Regions from separate parts of the Streptomyces sp. C11-1 genome, predicted to be linked through region 3. Evidence: riboswitches for the same ligand, from Rfam matches in the RefSeq annotation. Region 3 holds a riboswitch; each other region holds the start of a gene.

Region 1 (4,628 bases), 4.8 Mb from region 3:
TAGTGGTCGGGGTGCAGCACACCGCGCGCGGCACGCGTCTCGGACCAGGCGGGCAGCGGGCCCGACCGCTCGGCCAGGTCGCAGGACGCCTCGTACGCCGCCAGCATGATCCGCTCGGAGATCTTCGTGGAGAGCGCGCGGGCCTCGGGCGAGTCGAAGGGCAGACGCAGCTGGAAGAAGACGTCCTGGAGGCCCATGGCGCCCAGACCGACCGGCCGCCAGCGGGAGTTGGAGCGCCCGGCCTGCTCGGTCGGGTAGAAGTTGATGTCGACGACCCGGTCCAGGAAGGTCACGGCGGTGCGCACGGTGGCATCCAGCCGGTCCCAGTCGATCGAGCCGTTCGCCACGAAGGCGCCGAGGTTGACCGAGCCCAGGTTGCAGACGGCCGTCTCGCCGTCGTTGGTGACCTCAAGGATCTCGGTGCACAGGTTCGAGGAGTGGACGACCCGGCCCGGCTCGGCGGTCTGGTTCGCGGTCCGGTTGGAGGCGTCCTTGAACGTCATCCAGCCCTGGCCGGTCTGCGCGAGGGTACGCATCATCCGGCCGTACAGCTCACGCGCGGGCATCGTCTTGCGGGCCAGCCCCCTGGCCTCGGCCGCGCGGTAGGCCGCGTCGAACTCGTCGCCCCACAGGTCGACCAGCTCGGGCACGTCGGCGGGGGAGAAGAGCGACCACTCGGTGTCGGCGTCGACGCGGCGCATGAACTCGTCCGGGATCCAGTGCGCCAGGTTCAGGTTGTGCGTACGCCGCTGGTCCTCGCCCGTGTTGTCGCGGAGTTCGAGGAACTCCTCGATGTCCGCGTGCCAGGTCTCCAGGTAGACCGCCGCAGCGCCCTTGCGCCGACCGCCCTGGTTCACCGCCGCCACCGAGGCGTCCAGCGTCTTGAGGAACGGCACGATGCCGTTGGAGTGCCCGTTGGTGCCCCGGATCAGCGAACCCCGGGCGCGGATGCGGGAGTAGGACAGACCGATGCCGCCCGCGTGCTTGGAGAGCCGCGCCACCTGGTGGTAGCGGTCGTAGATCGAGTCCAGCTCGTCCTTGGGGGAGTCCAGCAGATAGCAGGAGGACATCTGCGGGTGCCGGGTACCGGAGTTGAAGAGCGTGGGGGAGGAGGGGAGGTAGTCCAGCCTGCTCATCAGCCCGTAGAGCGCGGCGACCTCGTCCAGCGCCCGCACCGACTCGTCCTCGGCCAGGCCCGCGGCCACGCGCAGCATGAAGTGCTGCGGGGTCTCGATGACCTGGCGGGTGTGCGGGTGGCGCAGCAGGTAGCGGCTGTGCAGCGTACGGAGACCGAAGTAGCCGAAACGGTCGTCCGCGCCCTCGGACAGCGTCCGCTCGACCAGCTCGTCCAGCGCCTTCGCGTGCAGCTCGACGAAGGCGGTCGTGCGGTCCGCGATCAGGCCCTCGCGGTGGCCGACGGCGACCGAGGCGGAGAAGGACGTGGCGCCCTGGCTCGCGGCCTCGTCGGCGATCGTGCGGGTCAGCAGCCGGGCGGCGAGCTTGGAGTACGCGGGGTCCTCGGAGATCAGCCCCGCGGCGGCCTCGGTGGCCAGCGAGCGCAGCTCGGCCTCGTCGGAGCGGGCGTTGCGCCCGCGCAACGCGGCAGCGGCGACCCGTCCGGGGTCGGTGTCGGGCAGATCGACGGTGAGGTCGGTCAGGGTCCGCAGCAGGGCGGTCCCGGGTCCGTCGTTCGAGGCGTCTCCGGACGTGGTGGACACTGCGGATTCGGTGGCTGAAACCGGATCGGCGGGCGCGATGGTCACTGGGCTTTCCCTCGCTCGGCTGGGGGCCGGCAGCAGGCGGGGAAGCCGGGCAGCGCGAAGCCCGGGTCAGGGCAGCACTGCTGACGGCGTCCACCGGCCTATCCGCGAGGCCCGGACGTCTGGCATCCGGTTCGGTCGATCCGGACGCACTGTCGACAGGTCTTCGGACTTCAGGTGTGCAAAAGCACACTGATCACACCGTTGCGGGACAGTTCCGGATTCGCACCGGATTCCCCTGCGACGACAGCGAGGTCGAGCATACATGTGGGGGCCGCCTGATGAGGTAGCCCCCACATGTTGTGTCGGCCGACATAACTTTTCCGAGGCGGTGTGGATTCTTCGCCCGACTTTTCTCCGGTTCGGCCCGGAGCGGACGGGCCTGTACGAGGGCGCGAAAAGGGGCCGCCGCGCCCCTGGGCGGGGTGCGGCGGCCCCGCGGGACCGGTGGCGCTCAGCAGCAGCGGAAGCCCTCGCGGGGGTCCGCCTCGCGGGCGTCGGTGCGGCTGTGCTCGAAGACGCGGCGGGTCATGACCGGTGTGTCCGGATCGTGCGCCCGCGCGTGCGCCACGTAACGGTCGTAGGCCGACTCGCCGGTCAGCTCGCGCACGTACCAGCGGATGCGGCCGGCGATCCGGCGGACGTCCCGCACACTCATGTCCGGGCCTTCGGCAGGTCCGTACCGCCGTCCTCCACGCGGATGCCGCCCTCGGGGCCGACGCCCGCCGCGACCAGCTCGGCCTTCTCCTCCTTGGTCGCGAGGATCGACGCCGGGGCGACCAGCCTGGACTGGACGAACGGCGCCTCGTGGAGCTTGACGCTCTCCGGGTCGCGGATGGCGTTGAAGCAGACCCGTCCGGCGTCCACGAGGACCACGATGATGAGGACCGCGAAGAGCGCGCACAGCACCCCGTCGACCGTGGAGTTGGTGACGACGGTCCGCATCTCCTCCATGTTCTTCGCGGGGGCCAGCACCTCACCGGCGTCGATGCCCGCCTGGTACTTGTCGCGCTGGGCGAAGAACCCGATCTTCACGTCCTCGGAGAAGATCTTCTGCCAGCTCGCGGTGAGCGTGACCGCCACGTCCCAGGCCAGGGGCACCGCGGTCACCCAGGCCCACTTCAGTCGGCCGGACTTCACCAGCAGCGTGGTGCAGACGGCCAGCGCGACCGCGGCCAGCAGCTGATTGGCGATGCCGAACAGCGGGAAGAGCTGGTTGATGCCGCCCAGCGGGTCGTGCACACCGACCCAGAGGAAGTAGCCCCATCCGCCTACGACGACGGCGCTGGCGAACCACACGCCCGGCTTCCAGCTGACCTCGCGGAACGGCTTGTAGACGTTGCCCAGCATGTCCTGGAGCATGAAGCGCCCCACGCGGGTGCCCGCGTCGACGGTGGTGAGGATGAACAACGCTTCGAACATGATGGCGAAGTGGTACCAGAACGCCTTCATGGCGGTACCGCCGATCACCGCGGAGAAGATCTCCGCCATGCCGAGCGCGAACGTCGGTGCGCCACCGGTCCGGGACAGCAGACTCTGTTCCTCGACGTCCTTGGCCGCCTGGGCCAGCGCCTCGGGGGAGATGGAGAAGCCGAAGCCGGCCACGGCCTCGGAGGCGGCCTGGACGCTGTCACCGATCACACCGGCCGGTGCGTTGATGGCGAAGTACAGACCGGGGTCGATGATGCAGGCGGCGATCATCGCCATGATCGCCACGAACGACTCGGTCAGCATCGCGCCGTAGCCGATCATCCGGATCTGGGTCTCCTTCTGGACCATCTTCGGGGTGGTGCCCGAGGAGACCAGGGAGTGGAAGCCGGAGAGCGCGCCGCAGGCGATGGTGATGAAGACGAACGGGAACATCGAGCCCGCGAAGACGGGCCCCGAGCCGCTGCTCGCGAACTCGGTGACCGCGGGCATCTTCAGGGTGGGCAGCGCTATCACCACACCGAGGGCCAGCAGGGCGATCGTGCCGACCTTCATGAAGGTGGAGAGGTAGTCGCGCGGCGCCAGCAGCAGCCACACGGGCAGCACGGAGGCGAGGAACCCGTACACGATCATCCAGACGACCAGCGTGCCCGGTTCCAGCGTGAAGAAGTCCGCCCAGGACGACTCGGCCACCCAGCCGCCCGCGACGATCGCGAGCAGCAGCAGCGCGACGCCGATGAGCGAGACCTCGCTGACCTTGCCGGGGCGCAGGATCCGCAGATAGACGCCCATGAAGAGCGCGATCGGGATCGTCATGCCGATGGAGAAGACGCCCCAGGGCGAGTGGGCGAGCGCGTTCACGATGACCAGCGCGAGAACCGCGAGCAGGATGATCATGATGATGAACACCGCGACCAGGGCGGCGATCCCGCCGACCGGGCCGATCTCGTCGCGCGCCATCTGGCCGAGCGAACGGCCGTTGCGGCGGGTGGAGAAGAAGAGCGTCACCATGTCCTGGACGGCACCGGCGAAGATGACGCCGACGACGAGCCAGATCGTGCCGGGCAAGTAGCCCATCTGCGCCGCGAGTACGGGACCGACCAGCGGCCCGGCGCCCGCGATGGCGGCGAAGTGGTGGCCGAAGAGGACCCGGCGGTCGGTGGGATGGAAGTCGACACCGTTGTCGAGCCGTTCGGCGGGGGTCGCGCGGTTCTTGTCGGCCCGCAGTACCCGGTTGGCGATGAACCGGGAGTAGAAGCGGTAGGCGATGGCGTACGAGCCCAGGGCCGCCGCCAGCATCCAGGCGGCGGAGACCTCCTCGCCCCGCGAGAGTGCGAGGACGGCCCATCCGATGCCGCCGACCAGGGCGACCGAGACCCAGATGGCGACGGACTTCGGGGACAAGGTCCGCTGCCTCTGTTCCGGCGGGGCTGGTGTGGG
Region 2 (4,628 bases), 940 kb from region 3:
CGGATTCCGGCTGCTGCTCGCTCATGGGGCGAGCGTAGGGGCGGGAGACGGAAACCGGAACGTCGTGCCCCACGTGACCGGGATCTCTTCCGGGGCCGGAAACGCCCGCCAAAAACTTCACCAACGAGCGGTAAAGGGCAGACCAGACGGCGCCCCAGGGGACTCCCACCGCCCCTCCCGCACACAAGCGGAATCAGTCGCCCCTGGTTGGGGTCACCACAGCGCCCTGCTCAGTTCATCTTCCGTTCACCCAGGTTGCCTACGGTCCACGAGCCACTGACGCCGAACGATTGCCTGGGTAAATGGAACACATCACGCTGCTGCTTGCGATTGTGGTCGTAACAGCTCTCGTGTTCGATTTCACGAACGGTTTCCACGACACCGCCAACGCGATGGCGACCACCATCTCGACCGGCGCGATGAAGCCCAAGACAGCGGTGGCGATGTCCGCCGTTCTCAACCTGATCGGCGCCTTCCTGTCGGTGGAGGTCGCCAAGACGATCTCCGGCGGGATCGTCAACGAAGACGGCATCAGAACCGAGGTCATCTTCGCGGCGCTCGTCGGCGCCATCCTGTGGAATCTCCTGACCTGGCTGGTCGGCCTGCCCTCCAGCTCCTCCCACGCCCTGTTCGGCGGTCTGATCGGCGCCGCGGTCATGTCGGCCGGCTGGTCCTCGATCAACGGCGGCACCGTCGTCACCAAGGTGCTGCTGCCCGCGATCGCCGCTCCGCTCGTCGCCGGTCTCGCAGCGATGCTGGCCACGCGGCTGACGTACCGGATCAACCGGAACGTCACCGACCCGAACCAGCTCAAGTCGACGGCCAAGGGCTACCGGACCGGGCAGATCGCCTCGGCCGGTCTCGTCTCGCTCGCCCACGGCACCAACGACGCCCAGAAGACGATGGGCATCATCACCCTGGCCCTGGTGACCGGCGGCGTCCTCGCCCCCGGCTCCAACCCGCCGATGTGGGTCATCGTCTCCGCCGGTGTCGCCATCGCGCTCGGCACCTACCTCGGCGGCTGGCGCATCATCCGCACCATGGGCAAGGGCCTGACCGACCTCCAGCCGCCGCAGGGCTTCGCCGCCCAGACCAGCGCGGCGACCGTCATCCTGGCCTCCTCGCACCTCGGCTTCTCGCTCTCCACCACCCAGTCCTGCTCGGGTGCCGTGATGGGCGCGGGCCTCGGCCGCAAGGGCGGCGTGGTCCGCTGGTCCACCGCCACCCGGATGTTCGTCGCCTGGGGCCTCACGCTCCCGGCCGCGGGTCTGGTCGGCGCGGGTGCCGAGTTCCTCACCAAGCAGGGCCCCTGGGGTGTCGCCGTCACCGCGGCCATCCTGGTCGGCGGCTCCTTCGCCATCTGGCTGGCCTCGCGCCGCCAGCCGGTCGACCACACCAACGTCAACGACACCGAGGAAGCGGCGGCGAACGAGCCGCAGGGCGTCGTCACCACCGCCATCGCCGCGGTCTCCCCGCCCCCCGCGGGCGCACCGGTCTCCGACCTCTCGACCACCATCCCGGCCCCGGCCGCGGCACCCGACGACACGCCCCGCCCCGCGGCCACGGTGTAAGGACAGATCCGTATGAAAATCGACTGGGCAGCTCTCGCCTCCGTCTTCGGTGTCAGTCTCGTGATCACCGTCGCGCTGGTCGGCGTCTTCACCCTGGGCATCGTCGCCCTCTCCAAGCTGTCGGCCCCGGCCGGCGGCAGCGGCTCCGGGAGCGGTGCCTCCGGCGGTACCGCCGCGCTGGCGCGCACCAGCGCGTACGCCTGCTTCGCGGCGTGCGCGGCGGCGGTCTCGTACGGGATCTATCTGATCGTCGCCTGACGCGTCCCACGGCACCCCTCATCGGGCCGGACACACCTCGTGTGTGTCCGGCCCGATGTGCGTCTGCGCACACCTGGCCTCCGCAGGTCAACAGCAAGTTGACGGCTGTTCTCGCAGCGTGGTGGACTGCCGGAGCCATTCACGGCGACAGCAGAGGAAGCCGGTGCGAATCCGGCGCGGTCCCGCCACTGTCACCGGGGAGCACTCCCCCACACCGGACGTCACGACCTGTCGGGACACCGGATGTCACGGCCCGTCGCGCACGGGCTGGAAGGCCGGGGGAGCTGCGGATCCGGGAGCCAGGAGACTCTCGTCGCCGCTCTCGTCGAACCAGGGCGCGGACCCTGAGTTAAGGACCTATGCCATGTCCGGCCGCCGTGCGCCGCATCCAGTGCCCCCTCACTCCGGAACGCCCCGACCCACGACGGGCTGAGCCGTGCGTGCCGATCGCCTCTTCGCGTACGGCGCCACGGCCGGAATGGTCGCCGACGCGCTCTTCGGCGACCCCCGGCGGGGCCACCCCGTCGCCGGGTTCGGCCGGGCCGCCGCGCGGGTGGAGTCCCTGCTGTGGCGTGACGACCGGGGCCGGGGCGCGCTGCACACCCTCATGTGCGCCGGAGGCGCCGTGGGGGCCGCCGCGCTGGCCGCCCGTGCGGTACGGGAGCGCCCCGCGCTCGCCGTCGCGCTGACCGCCGCCGCCACCTGGTCGGTCGTCGGCGGTACGTCGCTGGGCCGGGAGGCCCGCGCCATCGGGGGCGCGCTGGCCGCCGGGGACCTTGAGGTCGCCCGGGAACGGCTGCCGCATCTGTGCGGGCGCGACCCGCACTCCCTGGACGGGCCTGGGATCGCCCGCGCCGTCGTGGAATCGGTCGCCGAGAACACCTCGGACGCCGTCGTCGGCGCGCTCGTGTGGGGCGCCGTCGGCGGGGTGCCCGGACTCGTCGGCTTCCGGGCCGTGAACACGCTCGACGCGATGGTCGGCCACAAGTCGCCCCGCCACCGCCGTTACGGATGGGCCTCGGCTCGCCTGGACGACCTCGCTGGGTGGCCCGGCGCCCGGCTGACGGCCGCGCTGGCCGTGGTGGCGGGCGGGCGGCCGTCCGAGGCCGTACGCGCCTGGAAGGCGGACGCGGGGCGCCACCCGAGCCCGAACGCGGGACCGGTGGAGGCCGCGTTCGCGGGGGCGCTCGGCGTACGACTGGGGGGAACGCTGGCGTACGCGGGGCGCGTGGAGCACCGGCCCGTACTGAACGGGGAGTCCGGCCGGGACGTGCGCGGCGACGACATCGAACGCGCGGTGCGGCTGTCGCGCCGGGTGAGTGCGCTGGCCCTGGGTGTGTGCGTGGCGGCGCGGATGGTCGCGGGGCGGGCCGCCGGGCGGTCGGCTGCGGGACGAAGGCGGGGGCGGTCATGAACGGTCCGGCACGGAACGCGGTACGGGAACGGGAGCGGGCATGAGTGGTGGGCTGCTGGTCGCGGGGACCACATCGGACGCGGGCAAGAGCGTCGTCACGGCGGGCATCTGCCGCTGGCTGGTGCGCCGGGGCGTGAAGGTCGCGCCGTTCAAGGCGCAGAACATGTCCCTCAACTCCTTCGTGACCCGCGAGGGCGCGGAGATCGGGCGCGCCCAGGCGATGCAGGCGCAGGCGGCCCGGGTGGAGCCGACCGCCCTGATGAACCCGGTGCTGCTGAAGCCGGGCGGCGACCGGTCCAGCCAGGTGGTCCTGATGGGCAGGCCGGTCGGTGAGATGAGCGCCCGGGGCTACCACGGGGGGCGTCAGGAGGCGCTGCTCGGGACGGTCACGGACTGCCTGGAGCAGCTGCGGTCGGCCTATGACGCGGTGATCTGCGAAGGGGCCGGTTCGCCGGCCGAGATCAACCTCCGCCGGACCGACATCGTGAACATGGGCATCGCGCGGGCGGCCCGCTTCCCCGTGCTGGTGGTCGGGGACATCGACCGGGGCGGGGTCTTCGCCTCGTTCTTCGGGACGACGGCGCTGCTCGGCGCCGAGGACCAGTCGCTGGTCGCGGGCTACCTGGTGAACAAGTTCCGGGGCGATGTCTCGCTGCTGGAACCGGGGCTGGACATGCTGTACGGGCTGACCGGGCGACGGACGTACGGAGTTCTGCCGTACGCCCACGGACTCGGCATCGACGAGGAGGACGGCCTGCGGGTGTCCCTGCGGGGTGCGGTACGGGAGTCGGTCGTGGCTCCCCCGCACGGTGAGGACGTGTTGCGGGTCGCGGTGTGCGCGGTGCCGTTGATGTCGAACTTCACGGACGTGGACGCGCTGGCCGCCGAACCGGGCGTCGTGGTGCGGTTCGTGGACCGGGCCGAGGAGCTGGCCGACGCGGACCTGGTGGTCGTGCCCGGGACGCGGGGCACGGTGAAGGCGCTGGCCTGGCTGCGCGAGCGGGGTCTCGCGGACGCGCTGGTGCGGCGGGCGGCGGAGGGCCGGCCGGTGCTGGGGATCTGCGGCGGGTTCCAGGTGCTCGGTGAGCGGATCGAGGACGAGGTGGAGTCGCGGGCGGGGGTCGTGGACGGGCTGGGGCTGCTGCCGGTGACCGTCCGCTTCGACCGGGCCAAGACGCTGGCGCGGCCGGTGGGTTCGGCGCTGGGTGAGGTGGTGGAAGGGTACGAGATCCACCACGGGGTGGCCGATGTGCGGGGCGGGGAACCGTTCCTGGACGGGTGCCGGGTGGGTGCGGTGTGGGGGACGCACTGGCACGGGTCGCTGGAGAGCGACGCGTTCCGGCGGCGGTTCCTGGCGGAGGTGGCCCGGGCCGCCGGGCGACGGT
Region 3 (4,628 bases):
GGCGATCTGGACGCGCTGGCGTTCGCCGCCGGACAGGGTGTGCCAGGACTGCCCGGACCGTTCGGCGAGGCCGGTGCGCCGCAGTGCGTCGGCGACGGCTTCCTCGTCGGTGCGGTCCGGGGCGGACCAGGCGCGCCGGTGCGGGATGCGGCCCAGGCGTACGACGTCCAGGACGCTCAGGTCGACCTGGGTGACCGCGTGCTGGTCGACCACGGCGATACGGCGGGCGACGGTACGGCGGCCGAGACCGGCGAGGGGATGGCCGTCCAGGGTGACGACCCCGGTGGCCGGGGCGAGGAGGCCCGCGAGAATCCGCAGCAGGGTGGACTTGCCGGAGCCGTTGGGGCCGAGGAGCCCGACGGTGGCGCCGGGCGGCGGGGCGATGTCGACTCCGTCGAGGATGAGCCGCCCGCCCGCTCTCCTGCTGACCAGCTCGGCGCTCAGCCCGTGGGCGGGGGCGGCGGTGTGCGTCATGTCGTTCTCCGGGTGCGGTAGAGGACGAGGACGAAGACCGGGACGCCGATCAGGGCGGTGACGACGCCGACCGGCACCTCCTGCGGGTCCAGGACGGTCCGGGCGAGGGTGTCGACCCACACCAGGAACACCGCTCCGGCGAGCGCGGTGACCGGGAGCAGTCGCCGGTGGCCCGAACCGGTCAGGGCACGGGCGGCGTGCGGCAGGACCAGGCCGACGAAGCCGATCGCCCCGGCCGCGCTGACGAGGGCGGCGGTGAGCAGGGCGGTGGTGCACAGCAGCACGATCCGGGTGCGGCCCACGTCGACACCGAGCGCCGCGGCCGCGTCCTGCCCGAAGGCGAAGGCGTCGAGCGTACGGGCGTGAGCCAGGCAGACCACCAGGCAGACGGCGAGGACGGCGGAGCAGAACGCGACCTCGCTCCAGCCGACGCCGCCGAGCGAGCCGAGGAGCCAGAACAGCACCCCGCGGGTCTGCTCGGCGTCGGCGGAGGTCATCACGACGAAGGAGGTGAGGGCGGAGAAGAGCTGCATCGCGGCGACGCCGGAGAGCACGACCCGGTCGGTGGTGCCGCCCAGGGTGTGGCTGAGCAGCAGCACCAGGGCGAAGGAGCAGATCGCCCCGACGAAGGCCCCGGCGGACAGGGACACCGCTCCCCCGCCGACGCCGAGCACCACGATCACGACCGCCCCGGTCGAGGCGCCGGAGGAGACGCCGAGGACGAACGGGTCGGCCAGCGGGTTGCGCAGCAGGGACTGCATCACCGTCCCGCACACCGCGAGCCCCGCGCCGCACACGGCGGCGAGCAGGGTCCGGGGCATCCGCAGGTTCCAGATGATGCCGTCCCTGATCGGGCTGAGCTCCGAGTCGCCGATCCCGAGGTGGGCGGCGACGGCCGACCAGACGTCGGGCACGGAGATCCGGGCGGGCCCGATGGTCACGGCGACCGCGACGGAGAGCAGCAGGAGCAGGAGGCCGCCGGCCCAGAGCAGCACGGCGAGCGGCCCGCAGCCGCGGGCCGGGCGGGGCCGGTCGGTGAGGGGCGGTGTGCCGGCCCGCTCCCCGGCCGTACGGCTGCCCGTACTCAACCCGCGAGGCCGAAGTCGCGCAGTCCGGCCGCGACACGCTCCAGGCCCTCCACGGTGCGGATGGTCGGGTTCATCGCCTGGCCGCTGAGCAGCACGTAACGGCGGTTCTTGACGGCGTCCATGGTCTTGGTGACCGGGTTGGACTCAAGGAACTCGATCTTCTTCTCGGCGCTCTCGGCGGTCTGCATCGTACGGCTCAGGTCGCCGATGACCAGGACGTCGGGGTTGCGGTCGGCGACGGTCTCCCAGCTGATCTGGGGCCATTCGTCGTGCGTGTCGTCGAAGACGTTCTTCGCGCCGAGTTCCTTGGTGATGACTCCGGGGGCGCCGCAGCAGCCCGCGAGGTAGGGGGCCTTGGAGTCGGAGAACCAGTAGAGGAGTGACGCTTGGGAGGCGTCGATGCCCTCGGTGGCCTTCTCCACCCGCGCCTGGAGCTTCTTCACCAGGGCGTCACCACGCTCGGGTACCCCGAACACCTGGGCCAGTTCGCGGACTTCCGTGTAGACGCTGTCCATGGTGAGGGGTGCGGTACGGGCTCCGTCGCCGCCGCCGCTGTTGTCCTTGCCGGTGCAGTCGGCGGGCGAGATGTAAGTGGGGACGCCGAGCTTCTCGAACTGCTCGCGGGGGGCGACGCCGCCCTTGGCGAGGGTCGAGGCGAAGGAGGCGCTGAGGAAGTCGGGTTCTTTGTCGAGGACCCTCTCCGACGACGGCCGGTTCTCGGATATCCGCTCGACGCGCGCGTTGGCCTTCTCCAGGCCCTTCATGACCGGGTCGCTCCAGGTGGCGCTGCCCGCGAGGCGGTCGGCGAGGCCGAGCGAGAGGAGGATCTCCGTCGACCCCTGGTCGACCGAGACGGCGCGCTGCGGCGGGGCCTTGACCGTGACGGTGCGCCCGCAGTTCTTGAGGGTGACCGGATAGCCGTCGGCCTTGCCGCCGCCGTCGGCGGCCTGGTCGGTGGTGGTGCCGCAGGCCGTCAGCAGGACGAGTCCCGCGGCGAACAGGGCAGCGGTGCGTATCGGGGCGGGCAGGGCCGTGGGCAGCACGAAAGGACCTCGGTGTCTCTGGGCCCAGCCGCGGAGCCCGTCGTACGGTTCCCGTGCCCCGGTGCGGGGCGCGGGCGCCAGCAGGTCTTCGGACTCGGGTTCGTCCGGGCGGGACGCCTTCCCGGAGCAGGTGAGTACTCCAGTGGCCGTGGCCCCGCCCGTCCCCCTCACCGCTGCGCGTCAGTTCCGGTTTCGCACCGGATTCCCTGACCCCGTCGTTGGGGTTCGACTGGCCCCGGCAAGCTATCACGCGCCTTCGCACGGAATCAGAGGCGGTGAGGGTGCGCTGCGGACGACGTCCGGGAAGGCGGCCGGACGGGCCGTGCGGCGCGGGATCGTCCCGCCGCACCGGCCCGCCGGCTTCCGTTACGGCGTTACGGCGCTACGGCGTTACGGCGTTACGGCGTTACGGCGCCTGTAGGGCGATCACCGCGTTCTGGCCGCCGAAGCCGAAGGAGTGGCTGACGGCACGCCGGACGGGCAGCTCGCGCGGCGTCTTCGTGACGCAGTCGATGTCGAACCAGGGGGCCGGGGCGTCCAGGTTCGCGATCGGCGGGATCAGCCCGTGCTGGAGCGTGAGGATCGTCAGACCGGTCTCGATGGCCCCGGCCGCCCCCATGCAGTGGCCCAGCACGCCCTTGGGGGCGGTGACGGGCGGCCGGTGCGGGTAGGCCCGGCCGATGAGGGCGGCCTCGGTGGCATCGCCCTGGGGGGTGGCCGTCCCGTGCGCGTTGACATGGCCGACGTCCTCGGCGCGCCAGCCCGCGTCGCGCAGCGCGGCGTCCACGGCCGCCCGTGCGATGTCCCCCGAGGGGTGCGGGCTGGTGGGGTGGTGGGCGTCGGTGGTCTCCCCGACGCCCGTGATCAGGGCCCGGGGCGCGGCCCCCCGGGCGCGCGCCTCGCCGGCCCGCTCCAGGACCATGACGGCGGCGCCCTCCCCCATGACGAGTCCGGCCCGGTCGGCGGCGAAGGGGCGGCAGAGGCGGGCCGGGTCGCCGTCCCGCGGGGCCGCCGCGCCCGAGCGGGCGAGGCCTGTCATGGCGACCGGGAACACGATCGACTCGGTGGCCCCGGCGATCGCGATGTCGCACCGGCCGAGGGTCAGCAGGTCCCGGGCCACGGACAGCGCGGTCACCCCGGACGAACAGGCCGTGCACGGCGCCAGGCTGGGCCCGGTGGCCTTCATCCGGATGGCGATCTCGGCCGCGGGCATGTTCGGGATGGTGAGCAGGATGCCCGAGGGCGAGGTGGCCTCGGGTCCCCGCCGTTCCAGGGCGACGGCCTGTTCGGTGAGCCCGGCCGATCCTCCGCTGCTGGTGCCGACGACGACGGCGACCCGGGCTCCGTCCCAGCGCGCCGGGTCGAGTCCGGCGTCCGCGACCGCTTCCCGGGCGGCGAGTACGGCGAACTTGACGTACCGGCCCATACGGAAGGCCGTACGTCCGCCGACCGCGTCGTCCAGGTCGATGCCGGAGACCGTGCAGGCGAAGTCGACCGCGCAGCCGTCGAGTTCGGGGACGGTCCGGGCGGGCGACCGCCCGGCCAGGACCCCGTCCCAGGTGGTGTCGGTGGTGGTGCCGACCGGGGTGATCATTCCCAGGCCGGTCACGGCGATGGCGGGTCGCTTCATCGGGTGTTGCTCACCGGCACCGTGGCCCCGGCCGCCGCGCCGCCGACGGTCGCGTCGCCGCCGACGGCCGCGTCGATGAACGCGGAGACGTCGGCCAGCGTGGCGTCCTTGTACAGCTTCTCGGAGTCGGCGTCGACGCCGAGGGTCTCCTTGATGATGACCGCGAACTCTGCCACCGCCAGGGAGTCCATCTCCAGGCTGTCCATGGTGGATTCCGGCAGGATCTCGGCTGCGGGCACCTTGAACGTCTCGGTCAGCACCTCGGTGATCTTCGGGTGGATGGTCTTCACGGTGATTCCTCTTCCTCTGTGTGTCATCGACGTCGTGTGATCGGCGTCGCTGGAACGGCAGGTGGTCGAACGCGGCAACCCACCGCCGAAGTAACTGGAAGAC
Region 4 (4,628 bases), 6.1 Mb from region 3:
GAGAGCGGCCAGGGCGAGGGCGTCGAGCGGCAGCAGGCTCCGCGGCGCGGGGTGGGGCCCCACGCTCTCCCGGTAGGTGCCGAGCCGGGCCGCCAACACCTCTTCGAATGCGTGCTGTTCGTCGTCGAGGAGCACGCGCAGCAGGTGCTGATCGGGGGTCGGCGTGCCTGCGGCGTCCAGCGCGGCGGCTGCCTGTTTCCGCTCGTCGGCATCGGGCTTGCACAGCGGCACGGTGGGCCAGTGGCGGGGCTGGTGGCCCTCCGTCCGGGTCAGATAGAGGCACAGGGTGTCCATCGCGGCGAGGTCCGCCGGGTCCGATGCCGAGGTGAGCGGGGAGTAGGGCACTCCTTCGTGGATCTCGGGCGCGTAGTCGTCCCGCAGCAGCAGTCCGATGACCCGCTGCCAGTCCCATACGAGGCCGCTGGCCACGCAGATCGCGAAGGTGTCCAGCCAGGTCCGGGCCGAGGGGGCCTGCGCCCCCGCGTGGCCGAAGGCGGCGCTGAAGGATATGTCCTCGGTGCTGAGCTTCTCGCCGATCAGCGGGAAGAAGATCTCCTGGTCGCCGTCGGGGTAGCAGCCGACGCTCAACTCCCCCAGGCGGCACTCGGCCGCCGTGCGCAGCGCGGAGCGGGCCACATCGTCGAGCGCGGCTCCCTGCGCGGTGCGCGCGGCGACGTGGTCGAGCAGTTCGTCGGCCGCTTCGGCCATGCGCCGCGGGGCCGGGTCGTCGTAGCGCATCCAGTGCCACCGCCCCACGGCGCGCCCGACGATACCCTCCGACGCCTCGCCCAAGCGCCGGGCGTCCACCTCATGACACGTCACTTCCCGCACGTCCGCAGCCCTTTCGTGATCTTCGATCCGGAAGCGGCACGCTATCAGCGGGCTCGGACATTCCCCGGCCCGCACGGGAACGTCATCAGCGGGATCGGACATTCACCGGCCGTACGGGAACGTCCCGGGGCGGGAGCAGCGGTGGCCGCTCCCGCCCCGGGGCGGATCACGCCGCTTCGGTGGGCAGCTCCGCGCGGATCTGCCGCGCGGCGGCGACCAGGTTCTCCAGGGAGGCCCGGGTCTCGGGCCAGCCGCGGGTCTTCAGGCCGCAGTCGGGGTTCACCCAAAGCCGCTCGGCCGGGATGGCCTCAAGTCCCTTGCGCAGCAGGGCCGCCGCCTCTTCGGTGCTCGGGATGCGCGGGGAGTGGATGTCGTAGACGCCGGGCCCGGCCTCACGCGGGTAGCCGTGGGCGGCGAGTTCGCGGGCGACCTGCATATGGGATCGGGCGGCCTCCAGGCTGATGACGTCGGCGTCGAGGTCGTCGATGGCCTGGACGATGTCACCGAACTCCGCGTAGCACATGTGGGTGTGGATCTGGGTGTCCGGCCGTACCCCGGCGGTGGCGAGCCGGAAGGACTCGGTCGCCCACTCCAGGTACGCGGCATGCTCGGCGGCCCGCAGCGGCAGCGTCTCGCGGAGCGCGGGCTCGTCGACCTGGATAACCGAAGTGCCGCTCGCCTCCAGGTCGTTGACCTCGTCACGGAGGGCGAGGGCCACCTGGCGGGCGGTTTCGCCGAGCGGCTGGTCGTCGCGGACGAAGGACCAGGCGAGCATGGTGACCGGGCCGGTGAGCATGCCCTTGACGGGGCGCTCGGTCAGCGACTGCGCGTAGGTGGTCCAGCGCACGGTCATCGGCTCGGGCCGCGAGATGTCCCCGGCGAGCACCGGCGGGCGGACGTATCGGGTGCCGTAGGACTGGACCCAGCCGTGCCGGGTGGCGAGGTAGCCGGTGAGCTGCTCGGCGAAGTACTGGACCATGTCGTTGCGTTCGGGCTCGCCGTGCACAAGGACGTCGATCCCGGCTTTCTCCTGGAAGGAGAGGACCTCGCGGATCTCGTCCTTGATCCGCTCCTCGTACCCGGCCTCGTCGATCCGGCCCGCCCGCAGGTCCGCGCGGGCGGTGCGCAGTTCGGTGGTCTGCGGGAACGAGCCGATGGTGGTGGTCGGGAGCTGCGGCAGCCCGAGGTGGGCGCGCTGGGCGGCGGCCCGCTCGGGGTACGGCTGGGAGCGGCGGCCGTCGGCTCCGGTGATGGCCGCCGTACGGTCCCGGACGGCCGGGTCATGGGTGAGCGCGGCCCCGGCGCGGGAGGCCAGGTCGGCGCGGTTGGCGGCCAGGTCGGCCGCGATGGCGCCGGTGCCGCCGGCCAGGCCGCGGGCCAGGACCACGATCTCCTCGGTCTTCTGCCGGGCGAAGGCCAGCCAGCGGGCGATCTGCGGGTCGATGTCGCGCTCGGCGTCCGCGTCCAGCGGGACGTGGAGAAGGGAGCAGGAGGCGGAGACGTCGACGCGGTCGGCGAGGCCGAGAAGCGTGCCGAGGGTGGCGAGCGACTTCTCGTAGTCGTTGATCCAGATGTTGCGGCCGTTGACGACGCCCGCGACCAGGCGCTTGCCGGGCAGGCCGCCCGCCGCCGCGAGATCGTCGAGGTTGCCCGCGCCGGACTCGGTGAAGTCGACCGCCAGTCCGTCGACGGGGGCCTTGGCCAGGACCGGCAGCGCGTCGCCGAGCCGCCCGAAATAGGAGGCGACCAGCAGCTTGGGCCGGTCGGCGAGTGCGCCCAGCTCGCGGTAGGCGCGGGCGGCGGCGTTCAGTTCGGCGGGGGTGCGGTCCTGGACGAGGGCGGGCTCGTCCAGCTGCACCCATGCGGCGCCCGCCGCGCGGAGGCCGGCGAGGACTTCGGCGTACACCGGGAGGAGCCGGTCCAGCAGGGTCAGCGGCTCGAAGCCGGCGGCGACACCGGGGGCCGCCTTGGCGAGCAGGAGGTAGGTGACGGGGCCGACGAGGACCGGGCGCGGGGTGTGGCCGAGCGCGAGGGCTTCCTTGAACTCGGCGACCTGCTTGGCGGGGTCGGCGGTGAACACGGTGTCGGGCCCGAGCTCGGGCACCAGGTAGTGGTAGTTGGTGTCGAACCACTTCGTCATCTCCAGCGGCGCGACGTCCTGGGTGCCGCGGGCCATGGCGAAGTATCCGTCGAGGGCGTCGGAGCGGACGGCGTCGCGGTGCCGCGCGGGGACAGCGCCGACCATGACGCTGGTGTCCAGAACATGGTCGTAGTACGAGAAATCACCGGTCGGCACCTCGTGGACTCCGGCCTCGGCGAGCTGCCGCCAGGTTCCCCGGCGCAGTTCGGCGGCGGTCCGCCGGAGGGTGTCCGCGTCGACGCGGCCCTTCCAGTAGCCCTCGATGGCCTTCTTCAGTTCACGGTTCCGACCCTGGCGGGGGTAGCCGTACACGGTGGCCCGTGCTGCCGCGGCTGCGGGCTTCGCTGTCACGTGACTCTCCTTCGCGAGCGTGGCTGCTTGCTGATCCCGGGACGGGACGCGGACACGAAGGGGTGACGCATCGGGCGGAGAGCAGGACACACTGGACCGTGTCCGTCCGCCTGACGGTTACGCCGACCCGCCCACGAGGTCACCGGGAACTCCGCACGCGAACGGTCACGTGCGGGCAACGGGCAGGTCTTCGGACTCGCGGGCACGCCTGCCGGGGCAGACACCTACTGGCCGTCGCTTCCCAGACCCGGCCGGGCCCAGTGCGTATGACGGCGGTCGTTCCCACTCACCGCTGCGGGGCAGTCCCGGATTCCCACCGGGTTCCCTCTTACGACTCCCTGCCTGGCGGACAGGGCGAACCAGCTGCACCGGTCACCCTAAGGGGGAGACCGCCGGGCGCACACCGTTGTTCACACTTCGAACGGTGAGGTGAGACACGGGTGCCCGAATAAGCCCCCTCTGGGTGTGCGGGGGCGGAGACCCAGATGTAACCGAATGGCGTAGGAAAGGCGGAACCACAGAGCGTCAAAAGCCGTTCTTCTTCCCACTACACGGCCCGCCGACCCCCGGCGGGGCCGACCGAGGAACGGAAAACGCCATATGAAGAAGACAGTTGGGTGGGCCCAGGACGGCGACGACTGGACGATCACCGTGAACGGCACGCAGTACCGCGCGATCGAGCGGCCGGCGGACGGCCGGGTGCACAACTACCTGGTGCGGGGTGACGACCTGAGCGCCGAGTGCCCGAGCCTCGGCCACGGGCTGGGCGTCATCCGGGAACACGAGTCCCGGCGCTGACGCCGGCCGGTCAGCCGAGCGGGCCGCCCCCAGAGCCGTCCGCGCCTTCCGCCGGGCGGCCCGCCCCTTCCGCCTCGTCCCGCCCCTGCCGCAGCAGGTAGGTGTCCATGATCCAGCCGTGCCGCTCGCGGGCCTCCGCGCGCAGCCGGCTGATCCGGCCGGCGACCTCGTCGAGCGGGCCGGAGACCAGGATCTCGTCGGGGGTGCCGAGGTACGCACCCCAGTGGATCCACAGACCCCTGCCCGTCAGATGGGTGAAGGTCTCGTGGCCGTCGAGCATCACCACGATGTCGCCGTCGTCCTCGGGGAAGCCCTGGGCGAGCCGTCTACCGGGGGTGATGCGGATGGGGCGGCCGACCCGGTTCAGGGTGACGCGGTGCCGGGCGGCGAGGGCGGAGACGCTGCTGATGCCGGGGATCACCTCATGGCCGAAATTCACCGTGCCGCGGCCCCGGATGTCCGCCAGGATCGCGAGCGTGCTGTCGTACAGGGACGGGTCGCCCCACAC

Evidence for each region. A riboswitch is a leader RNA that binds a small molecule or an ion and turns the genes downstream of it on or off. The one in region 3 is predicted to bind cobalamin.
Region 1: another riboswitch for cobalamin. It lies ahead of RI138_RS23130 (ribonucleoside-diphosphate reductase subunit alpha); the one in region 3 lies ahead of RI138_RS01395 (ABC transporter substrate-binding protein).
Region 2: another riboswitch for cobalamin. It lies ahead of RI138_RS05695 (cobalamin biosynthesis protein); the one in region 3 lies ahead of RI138_RS01395 (ABC transporter substrate-binding protein).
Region 4: another riboswitch for cobalamin. It lies ahead of metE (5-methyltetrahydropteroyltriglutamate--homocysteine S-methyltransferase); the one in region 3 lies ahead of RI138_RS01395 (ABC transporter substrate-binding protein).

The regions. Positions count from the first base shown of each region.
Region 1 is NZ_CP134500.1:5,184,935-5,189,562, forward strand. It holds gene RI138_RS23130 (ribonucleoside-diphosphate reductase subunit alpha) at 1-1,763, opposite strand, end outside; cobalamin riboswitch at 1,901-2,023, opposite strand; gene RI138_RS23135 (YbdD/YjiX family protein) at 2,215-2,418, opposite strand; gene RI138_RS23140 (carbon starvation CstA family protein) at 2,415-4,628, opposite strand, start outside.
Region 2 is NZ_CP134500.1:1,298,501-1,303,128, forward strand. It holds gene RI138_RS05680 (class II aldolase/adducin family protein) at 1-25, opposite strand, end outside; gene RI138_RS05685 (inorganic phosphate transporter) at 303-1,571, shown strand; gene RI138_RS05690 (hypothetical protein) at 1,584-1,829, shown strand; cobalamin riboswitch at 1,984-2,138, shown strand; gene RI138_RS05695 (cobalamin biosynthesis protein) at 2,266-3,243, shown strand; gene RI138_RS05700 (cobyric acid synthase) at 3,284-4,628, shown strand, end outside.
Region 3 is NZ_CP134500.1:360,726-365,353, forward strand. It holds gene RI138_RS01385 (ABC transporter ATP-binding protein) at 1-474, opposite strand, end outside; gene RI138_RS01390 (iron chelate uptake ABC transporter family permease subunit) at 471-1,562, opposite strand; gene RI138_RS01395 (ABC transporter substrate-binding protein) at 1,559-2,605, opposite strand; cobalamin riboswitch at 2,668-2,854, opposite strand; gene RI138_RS01400 (beta-ketoacyl-[acyl-carrier-protein] synthase family protein) at 3,012-4,235, opposite strand; gene RI138_RS01405 (acyl carrier protein) at 4,232-4,525, opposite strand.
Region 4 is NZ_CP134500.1:6,426,815-6,431,442, reverse strand. It holds gene RI138_RS28410 (Imm49 family immunity protein) at 1-831, opposite strand, end outside; gene metE (5-methyltetrahydropteroyltriglutamate--homocysteine S-methyltransferase) at 998-3,322, opposite strand; cobalamin riboswitch at 3,487-3,701, opposite strand; gene RI138_RS28400 (hypothetical protein) at 3,923-4,120, shown strand; gene cobF (precorrin-6A synthase (deacetylating)) at 4,131-4,628, opposite strand, start outside.